Regions from separate parts of the Peribacillus frigoritolerans genome, predicted to be linked through region 2. Evidence: predicted binding sites of a transcription regulator. Region 2 holds the regulator's gene; the other holds the start of a gene.
What was found. Region 2 encodes Rex, which represses fermentation and respiration genes when NADH is low (regulators of the CRP and FNR family bind a similar motif). Its sites were predicted from a motif close to TTGTGAAATATTTCACAA; they were not measured.
Positions count from the first base shown of each region.

Region 1: the regulator Rex is predicted to act here: its motif matches at 2,753-2,770, upstream of ABOA58_RS04875 (DUF1641 domain-containing protein).

Region 1 covers NZ_CP158190.1:977,388-982,723, forward strand. The annotation lists partial or broken gene ABOA58_RS04860 (CotH kinase family protein) at 1-364, opposite strand, end outside; gene ABOA58_RS04865 (hypothetical protein) at 537-854, shown strand; gene ABOA58_RS04870 (NAD(P)/FAD-dependent oxidoreductase) at 1,051-2,232, opposite strand; gene ABOA58_RS04875 (DUF1641 domain-containing protein) at 2,272-2,703, opposite strand; gene ABOA58_RS04880 (hypothetical protein) at 3,025-3,195, shown strand; gene ABOA58_RS04885 (hydantoinase/oxoprolinase family protein) at 3,653-5,336, shown strand, end outside.
Region 2 covers NZ_CP158190.1:324,495-329,830, reverse strand. The annotation lists gene groL (chaperonin GroEL) at 1-933, opposite strand, end outside; gene groES (co-chaperone GroES) at 993-1,277, opposite strand; gene ABOA58_RS01695 (CPBP family intramembrane glutamic endopeptidase) at 1,612-2,337, shown strand; gene ABOA58_RS01690 (YdiK family protein) at 2,334-2,546, shown strand; gene ABOA58_RS01685 (redox-sensing transcriptional repressor Rex) at 2,576-3,235, opposite strand; gene moaC (cyclic pyranopterin monophosphate synthase MoaC) at 3,269-3,775, opposite strand; gene ABOA58_RS01675 (ABC transporter ATP-binding protein) at 3,908-5,336, shown strand, end outside.

The DNA of each region.
Region 1 (5,336 bases), 650 kb from region 2:
ATACCCCTTTACAAGAGCCGTTACGGTATAAGTCAATATGCTGGCTATGGGGGGAAAGAATTCCAAGGTCTTGGAAGTAATCGAGTGAGAGTTTATTGCGAATGAGGGAAGGATCTTTGTATTCGGCATTGAGATGGATTTTGTGGGCGCCAAAGAATTTTTCTGGCTCGATGAAATCAATCCAATAGGATCTTTTCCTGAATTTTCGGGTATAAGAGCCCCGATAGGCAATATCGATATCATAAATGTCGTTTTCCACTTTCAAATAGGCGGGAATGGGGTCATTACTCCATACGTCCGCTCGTAAATCTTCTAGATCTTCTTCTTCAATCATTAAGAAATAAGATGGAATATGATAAGGCATACACTCACCTTCCTTTCTTGAAGATGTATTATGGTCAAGCGCAAACATGTAATGTATGAAAAAATTCAACTTAATCAACCAGAGATTGATTAAGTTGAAGCATCTAAGAATTAACTACTATCTTCTTCTTTTTTTCTTTCCACATCCAGTGGAAGTACTTGAAGTAGTTGTGGTGCCAGTAGTTGTGGTGCCAGTAGTTGTGGTGCAAGTAGTTGTGGTGCCAGTAGTTGTGGTGCCAGTGGTTGTGGTGCCAGTAGATGTGCAGCCAGTGGACTTGCTACCAGTGGATTTGCTACCAGTGGATTTGCTTCCAGTGGATTTGCTACCAGTGGACTTGCAGCCCTTGGACTTGCTTCCATTGGACTTGCTTCCATTGGACTTGCTTCCATTGGATGAGCTACAGCTGCTGCCAGATGAACCGCCTTTTCCTTTTTTTCCTTTTTTTCCTTTCGGCATAAAGACCCCTCCTTTAATAAGGTTAATTACATGATATGCAGAATGGTACAAACTTGAACGTTGGTTAACGACAAACGGGCTAATAAAAATGGCGGAGAGTAAAATAGTAATGTAGAGTTATGGCAGGACAATTCAATTAGGGTGTCCGCCTTTTCTGAAATGAAAAATGCCCCTTACTCCCAAATGGGAATAAAGGGCATGTACCGTGAACATGTCACGGCGATCATGAATTAATAAGCCAAGCTGAATAGGGCTTTAATGTGTGATAGATAGCGAACATTACTTGCTTCTTTCATCAATGTAGCCGGAAGACCTTTAAGTGATGTGTTATTGGCCCCAACTGTTGCCACCGCATCCTTACGGCCAAGGCTCGCAAGTGTACCTGAGTTTACAGGTGAAAATGCTTCAAGTTTCTTGCCTTCAAAGGCTGCAAATAGGTTGTAACCAACAAGCTCACCCATTTGCCAAGCATTTTGAGCAGTAGGTGCGTATGGACGGCCGCCTTCTGGAGGGAAAGCAACGGCACTGTCTCCGACAACGAATACGTCTTTATGGGATTTGGATTGCAAATACTCATTAACGGTTGCTTTGCCGCGGTCCACTTCAAGGCCTGATTCGCCTACGACAGGAAGAGCCGCAACTCCACCTGTCCAAACAAGCGTATTGGCCGTTATCGTTTGTCCATCTTTCAATTCGATTTGATTGCCTTTAACACCCGTTACAGGCAGACCTGTCAAGAACTCAACGCCGCGTGCTTCCAAGCTTGTCATCGCACGTTCGATTAAGTGGTCAGGCAGGACCGGAAGGATTTTTGGACCAGCTTCCACAAGCTTGATTTTCAAGTCCTTGAAGTCCACTCCGAACTTTTTAGCGATTTTAGGGAAGTGATCCACGATTTCACCGATTAGCTCGACGCCCGTCAATCCGCCGCCGCCGATCACGATGGTTGCGTCCGCTTCATTATTTGTTTGTGCATATTCGCGAATGCGATCTTCGATATGTTTGTAGATCTTGTTTGCATCATTTACGGATTTCAAGACCATGCTGTTTTCCTCAAGTCCCGGAATGCCGAAGAATCCTGTTTGGCTTCCCAAAGCAACGACCAGGGCATCATAAGATAAAGTGGAACCATTGGCAAGTTTCACTTCTTTGTTATCGACTGAGAAAGACTCCACTTTGGAAATGACAAGGTCGATATCTTTTCCTTTGAAAAGCTTTTCCAACGGAATGGAAACGGCTTGTTCGGAAATGGATCCGCCTGCAAGACGGTGCAATTCGGTGATGATTTGGTGCGTTGGAAATTGGTTCACCACTGTAACCTGCACTTCATCTCTTTTGTAATATTCACGTACGGATAAGGCAGATAGCAATCCAGCGTAACCCGCACCTAAGATGACGATTTGTTTTGACATAGTTAATCCCCCGTCCTTACTGATTGAAAGTTTATCAAATTATTTTTGGTTTTTACGTTCTGAAGAGACTTCAAGAAAAGCTTGGGCGAAACGGAAAAGCTTTTGTGCTTGCGGATCTTTCATCATTCTTAACAGACCAAAAAGACCGATCACATCAGTATTCGCTTCTGCACGATCCTTAGCTTCAATGGCATTAGCCGCAAGCCCTTTCACTGAGCCCACTACAGGTGTAGCGATCTCCGAAATGGCGCTGACCGTATCATTTTTCAAAACATCATCAGTCGCAACCGATTGAGCGAAATCATAAGACTTTGTTAAAATATTCACTAACTCAGTCAGTTTTGGTAACTGCTCAACTAAAGTGTTCAATGATTCCTGAACCTCAGGCTTTAATAATTGGTCCAGTACATCTAATTGTTTTTGGCGGGCATTAAGTTGTTCAGTTTGTGATTGGGTAATCGTTTCTGACATATCCAATTCTCCTTTGCAATAAGCATTTTGTTGATGTAAATAGAAAAACTTGTAAAATATTACACAATGTGTGACAAGAAAAAATACTAACAAAAATGTAATAAATGCTATCCTATAGTATATCCCTTTAGTGGCTTGAAAACAGCTGATTTTTTAAAAAAGATTCATAAAATAATCTTTTCCTGCTTATTTTAAGTACAGATTCTAATGGGATATCCCAGCATTTACCTAAAATGAACTTTAAGAGGGTGTCTAACATCGAAGTCTGTCATACATATTTCCATCTTGATTTGCCATCCTAAATGATGGAGGTGAAAAAATGTGACTGATTCAGAATCTAAACTTACAGAAGAGAATAATGATAAGAAGCTTCATAAACTGGTTGGCAGTATGGAATATACAAAAGCACAACTATCGGAAGGTATGAATGGAATTTCTGAAGTTTACCTCAAAAACAGTGAGGAAGGCACATCGGAAACACCTGATAAATAATATATTGTGTAAGCATAGCGAAAAAGTTATGCTTACTTATTTTTGTAATAAATCCCACTCTTATTTCTTAAACTACAGTTGTTTAAATATTCTAAAAATACACTTGACTTTATCATGAATTGACGTAAGATAAAGTATATAGCCATAGTGTAAACAAGTAGAAATTCTACTCTGCCATCGCCTAAAATGGACTCGGTGACTTAAAAGATGAATCTATAAATAACTGTCGAATCTAATAGACTTCGCCGCCCAGCGAAGCTAAACCTAGATCAAAAACCAGTTATATCAATTATTTCTTATTGATATGACTGGTTTTTTTTTTTCATCATTCATCTTGTTCCGTTTTTGGCCTAAGAAAATCCAGCGGATGGCTGATACTCTTTCACACATTTCTATTAATCGGTGCAATGGGCGCAAGGCAAAGTATTTTAAATCTTGTAGCAGGGGTGGGAGTTATATGATAGGTACGAAGCAAACTAGGCTGGCAATTGATGTAGGCGGAACTTTTACGGATGTGTTCGTTTTTGATGAAAGTACGAAGGAAATTTCAATTACGAAAACGTCGTCGACTCCTTTGAATCCAGAGATCGGTATTTTGGATGGAATTGCGAAAGCGGAAATAGATTGTGAAAATATTAAAGTTTTTTCCCATGGTACAACAGTGGGCACCAATGCCTTGATTGAAAGGAAATTGCCAAAGACAGCATTGATTACATCCGCTGGCTTTCGGGATGTATCGGAAATCCGCCGAGGAACCAAGCTTGAGTTATGGGATACATATGATGATGTAGCCAAACCGTATATCCAAAGAAGAGACCGTTTTGAAGTGGAAGAACGCATCGACTTTGCAGGGAATGTCTTGACGGAAATCAATGAAGAGGAAGTACGGTCACTGGCAAGGAAATTAAAAAGACGCGGTACCGAATCCATTGCGGTTTGCTTCATGAACGCATATGTAAATGGAAGCAATGAGGCGAAAGTGAAACGAATCATCCAGGAGGAACTCCCGGATGTTTATATATGCATTTCAAGTGAAGTCCTTCCTGAGATTTTTGAGCATGAGCGCATGAGTACGACGATCGTCAATGCGGTTTTAGGACCTACTGTCAGCAACTATATTAAAACCCTTGAAGGTGAAATGACTAAACGGGGATATGAAGATGACATATTAGTGCTTCACTCCGGCGGAGGGGTAATGACATCCCAAACCGTTCCCCGTTATGCAGCAAGACTTGCAAGCTCCGGCATCGCTGCAGGTGCGATTGCCAGTAAACATATCGCCCAGCTTTGCGGCTTTAATAATGCCATTGGGCTGGATATGGGGGGAACAAGCACCGATATTTCCTTGATGCATGAAGGTGATTTACGAATTACGAAAGATTGGTATATCGAGTATGGATATCCGATAGGGTTCCCAAGCATTGAAATCTTGACGATAGGAGCAGGAGGCGGAAGTTTAGCTTGGGTGGATGAAGGCGGTTCTTTACGCAATGGCCCTCAAAGTGCAGGGGCGGTTCCTGGACCTGCTTGCTATAGCAGGGGCGGAGTGGAACCGACCAATTCCGATGCCAATATTGTCTTGGGACGACTTGGCACCAAACTATTGGATGGACAAATGGAACTGGATAAACAAAAAGCGATTGAAGTCGTGGATAAGATCGCCAAGAAATTTGATTATACGATTGAAGAAGCGGCGAACGCCATCACACGGGTGGCCAATGCCAATATGTGTGATGCCCTAAGGCTGATTTCAGTCAGACGGGGATACGACCCGCGCGACTTTGCACTTGTGGCTTTCGGAGGGGCTGGGCCCTTGCATGGAGCGTACTTGGCCAAGGAAATGGAAATCCCGACCGTCATCATCCCGCCGCATCCGGGTGTAGCCGCCGCAATGGGATGCCTGTTGGTCGATGTTCGTCATGATATCTCCAAAACCTATGTCAAGAACGTCAAGGATGTATCGTTAAAGGATTTAGAGAAGGAATTCATCGGAATGGAAAAAGAGGCCGCGGAGTTATTGCAAGAAGAAGGGGTCGCTAAAGAAGCTTCCACATTGATGAGATATATTGACATGAGGTATATGGGACAGTGGCGTTCATTGGCGATAGAAGTCGATTGCCCGATTTCTTCTTTGGAAGAGA
Region 2 (5,336 bases):
TGTTGCAGATTTAAGGTCAAGTCCGATTTCTTCAGTGATTACTTCGCCGCCTGTAAGAGCTGCGATGTCTTCAAGCATTGCTTTACGACGGTCACCGAATCCAGGAGCTTTAACCGCAACAGCGTTGAATGTTCCACGAAGTTTGTTCACAACAAGAGTTGCAAGCGCTTCGCCTTCTACATCTTCAGCAATTAATAATAGCGGTTTACCTTGTTGTACAACTTGCTCAAGTACAGGAAGGATTTCTTGGATATTCGTGATTTTTTTATCTGTGATCAAGATATATGGATTTTCTAGTACAGCTTCCATTTTATCTGAATCAGTAACCATGTATGGAGATGCATATCCGCGATCGAACTGCATACCTTCTACTACGTCCAATTCAGTTGTGAAACCTTTGGACTCTTCGATTGTGATGACGCCGTCGTTACCAACGCGCTCCATTGCTTCCGCAATCAGTTGGCCCACTTCTTCATCAGCTGAAGAGATGGCAGCAACTTGTGCGATTGACTCTTTGTTTTCAACAGGTTGGGAAATGGCTTTCAATTCTGCGATTGCAGTATTGACCGCTTTCTCGATTCCTTTACGGATACCCATTGGGTTAGCACCAGCTGTTACGTTTTTAAGACCTTCACGGATCATCGCTTGTGCAAGAACCGTTGCAGTCGTTGTACCGTCACCAGCTACGTCGTTTGTTTTGCTTGCTACTTCAGCAACCAATTTCGCACCCATGTTTTCGAATGCATCTTCCAATTCGATTTCTTTAGCGATCGTCACACCATCATTAGTGATAAGCGGTGAACCGAATTTTTTCTCAAGAACCACGTTACGACCTTTTGGTCCAAGCGTTACTTTAACTGCATCTGCAAGTGCGTCCACACCACGAAGCATGGAGCGGCGAGCTTCTTCACTAAATTTAATTTCTTTAGCCATTTATAAGTACCTCCCTAAAATTTTAAGAAAATTTTCGTTCAGTTAAGTATGATGTATAATTAGCCGATAACAGCTAGAATGTCGCTTTCACGTAAAATTAAGTATTCAGTGTTTTCGTATTTAACTTCAGTACCTGCATATTTTGAGAAGATAATTAGATCGCCTTGGGCAACCTCTAAAGCAACACGTTCGCCATTTTCAAGGACACGGCCAGTACCAACTGCTACTACCTTACCTTCTTGCGGCTTTTCTTTAGCAGTATCAGGAAGAACAATACCGCTTGCAGTTTTTTCTTCAGTTTGAACTAGTTCAATAATAACGCGATCACCTAATGGTTTTAACAAGTGAAACAACCTCCTCATATTCTCTTGATAATTTGTTACATGATTATTAGCACTCTTCATCATCGAGTGCTAACACATTTATAATATTAAATAAACCGAGCCTTTTTTGCAAGTATCTTATTGAAAATTTTTTATTAATTTCTGATAAATTACGGGTAAACTACTTTAGCATAATGATTTCCTTAACAAAGTTATTTAAATGTTTCGTTAGGGGTACCTTTAAGTGGTGTTCTGCCTCAATTTTTGATACCATTTTGGAGTATGCGTTTATAGCTTGTCCCCATATCAGGAACGTTCCGAGCGGAATGGGTGACTATAAAAGGAGTTTTCATTTTTGAAAAAAGAATATTGGTTCGTCATCATCACCTATATTGCCATGCAATTATCCAGTATTGTTGGGGTACCCATTTTCATGCTGATCGGGTCTTATACCGGAATGCCGGCTGATGAACTCCAAGTGAAATCTGCAGCATACTGGATAGTTTTCAGTTTTCTCGCTGCTTTATTCTTGATTCTTTTTTTAATGAGAAAAGATATGAGGGAAAAGTTGGACACGAGAAATCAAACTTCCGTTTCCATGTCCATATTATGGGCAATTGCAGGAGTGTTCATGGCTCTTTTTGCGCAAAGCATTGCCGGCAGCATTGAACAGATGCTTGGGGTGGAGTCTGAATCTGAAAATACGCAGCAACTCATTTCACTCATTTACAAAGTCCCCATGGTCATTTTCGTCACTTCAGTAATTGGACCTATATTGGAAGAATTAATTTTCCGGAAAATCATTTTCGGATCACTTCATAAACGCTTTAACTTCTTTATTTCAGCTTTAATCAGCTCAGTTATTTTCGGCTTGGCGCATGGTGAATTTGAACATCTTCTTTTATATACGGCAATGGGCTTCACTTTTGCTTTCCTTTATGCAAAAACAGGCCGCATTCTCGTATCAATGAGCGCTCATATTGCGATGAACACGCTTGTTATCATCCTTCAAGTGGTATATCGGGAGGATATAGAGAAGATGATAGATACTGCACAGGCCTTCATCGGAGGTTTATTATGAAACGTCAATCACCCTTATTCATGGGCATCATCTATGCAGGCTTAGGAGCTCTTTTTACCGCTATCGCGATTCAAACCGTCAATTCTTCTGGATGGGGGCTCTTCGCCTACATACTTGTCCTTATTGCGACTCTTGACTTTGGATCGGGCTTACGCATGATCATGCTGCACTTTAAGATTAAAGCCGCACAAAAAAATAAGAAAAAATAAAAAAACGCTGCAAAGATGCAGCGTTTTTTTCATTCCTCCAAAGCGGCTTCTTCCACAACAGGATAATGTTTCAGGAAGTAGATGAGCGACTGAAGCTCCACGGCCAGGTCAATGTGGTGAACCCTTATTGATGGAGGCACGGTCAGCCTTGCAGGTGTAAAATTCAATATTCCTTTTATATCAGCTTTGACTAAACGATCGGTTATCGTCTGGGCTACCTGTGCCGGCACTGTCAATATAGCCGCAGTGATATTATTTTCCTGCAATAGTGTATCGATTTGATCCATATGATAGATGGGCACATCAGCTATTCGCTTGCCGACTTTTTCTTCAGAAACTTCGAAAGCCATTTCAATTTTTGTATTATTATTTTTCATGAAATTGTAATTTAAAAAAGCGGTTCCTAAATTTCCTACCCCGATTAAAGCGACTTTGGTCAATTCATCTTGATCTAGTGTTTTTCTAAAGAAGGATAATAAATAATTGACATTGTAGCCGTAGCCTTTTTTCCCAAGCGCGCCAAAGTAGGAAAAATCACGGCGTATGGTGGCAGAATCCACTTTTACAGCTTCGCTTAGCTCTGCAGAGGAAACTCTTTGTTTGCCTGAGGAATGTAAGTTCTTTAAAAATCGATAATACAATGGCAACCTTTTGGCTGTTGCCTGCGGTATCTTTGGGTCATGGTTCATTGTTCTTCCCCGCCTTCACACATGCTTTTCAACTTAATCTCTATCTGTTTGTTTTACTTGTCTTTTATAATCGTTACTGGAAACTCCGCCTGTTTTCTCCACTAAGAATGTAGGCCCGATCACCATTCCCTTATCAATGGCCTTACACATGTCATAAACTGTCAAGGCAGTCACGGATGCAGCTGTTAACGCTTCCATTTCCACACCTGTACTTCCTTTTGTCTTAGCTTCCGTTTCAATCCTAAGCCTGTATCCTTGTTCTTCTTTTTCCCACTCAAAGGCTATATTGACCCCTTGCAGAGCAATGGGATGGCACATCGGAATGATATTGGATGTATTTTTGCTGGCCATTATTCCTGCAACCTGTGCAACAGCCAGTACATCACCTTTTTTCATTTTCTGATTCGTGACCAATTCATATATTTCATCATTCAATAAAATGCTCGATTGAGCCACTGCCGTCCGGGTTGTTTCAGGCTTAGCACTCACATCGACCATTTTGGCCCTGCCCTGTTCATTAAAATGCGTTAAGTCTCCCATTTAAGTAACCCCTCCTAAATCATACACTATTATTCCACTTTATGTAACAGCTTTTGTTTACCATGGAACCAAGCTGTTGCCGATAATAACTAAAATACGTTACACTAACTATAATCAATTGAGGTGAAATCTATGATTTTATTACAAATCAATCAACTATCGAAATATTATGGAGCTGAACTTATTTTATCAAATATGAAGCTCGAAGTTCAAAATAAAGATCGAATTGCTCTTGTCGGCCGAAATGGCGCCGGAAAATCCACTCTGCTAAAAATCATAGCCGGGCACCTTTCCCATGATGGCGGTGAAATTATCAAACCAAAAGGCGTCACAATCGGCTATATGGCCCAGGATACGGGATTGGAATCCGAACTGACCATTTGGGATGAGATGCTGACCGTATTCACGGACCTTATAGAGCAGGAAAAGGAACTGCGTCGCCTTGAGGCTGATATGGCCAGACCTGACGTCTTTGAAAACGAAACGATTTACCAAAAAGTGCTGAATGAATACGACACTTTGATGGTGGCATTCAAAGAGAAGGGCGGTTATCAATATGAAGCAGATATCCGTTCCGTATTGCATGGGCTTCAGTTTGCTGACTTTGACTATTCTACCCCAATCTCCACTTTAAGCGGCGGGCAAAAAACAAGGCTTGCTTTAGGAAAGCTGCTTTTAAGGAAACCGGATATATTGATTCTGGATGAGCCGACGAACCATTTGGATATCGAAACCCTATCTTGGCTTGAACAATATTTACAAGGGTACCAGGGAGCTGTGCTCATTGTTTCCCATGACCGCTATTTTTTAGATAAAGTAGTAAACCTGGTATATGAGATTTCCCGGAATAACATGAAAAAATACCATGGTAATTATAGTTCTTACCTAGAGGGAAAAGCCGAAGATTATGAGCGGGACATGAAACTGTTCGAGAAGCAGCAAGGGGAAATCGAAAAGCTTCGCGACTTTGTCCAACGTAATATCACAAGGGCCTCCACCACGAAAAGAGCACAAAGCAGACGCAAACAGCTCGAAAAGATGGACGTATTGGACAAGCCGCAAGGTGATGAAAAATCCGCGAATTTTTCTTTCCAGATTGAAAGGCAAAGCGGAAATGAAGTACTCCACCTCCAGGACTTGGCTATCGGATACGAAGGGGAAACGGTATCAAGGAATATAAATTCCCGGATGACAAAAGGAGAGAGCATAGCTCTTGTTGGCCCAAATGGAGTTGGAAAATCAACTTTATTGAAAACGATCATTTCCAAGCTGCCTGCACTTTCTGGGGATTTCCGTTTTGGAACGAACGTAGAAGTCAGCTACTACGATCAAGAACAGGCTAACCTTGTTTCCAATAAACGGGTACTCAATGAATTATGGGACGACTATCCCCTTAAACCGGAAAAGGACATCCGCACCGTACTCGGTAATTTCCTATTTAGCGGGGACGATGTTTTGAAAACCGTTTCCACACTAAGCGGGGGCGAAAAGGCTCGGCTTGCTCTAGCCAAAATGATGATGCAAAAAGGTAATTTTTTAATTCTTGATGAACCAACGAACC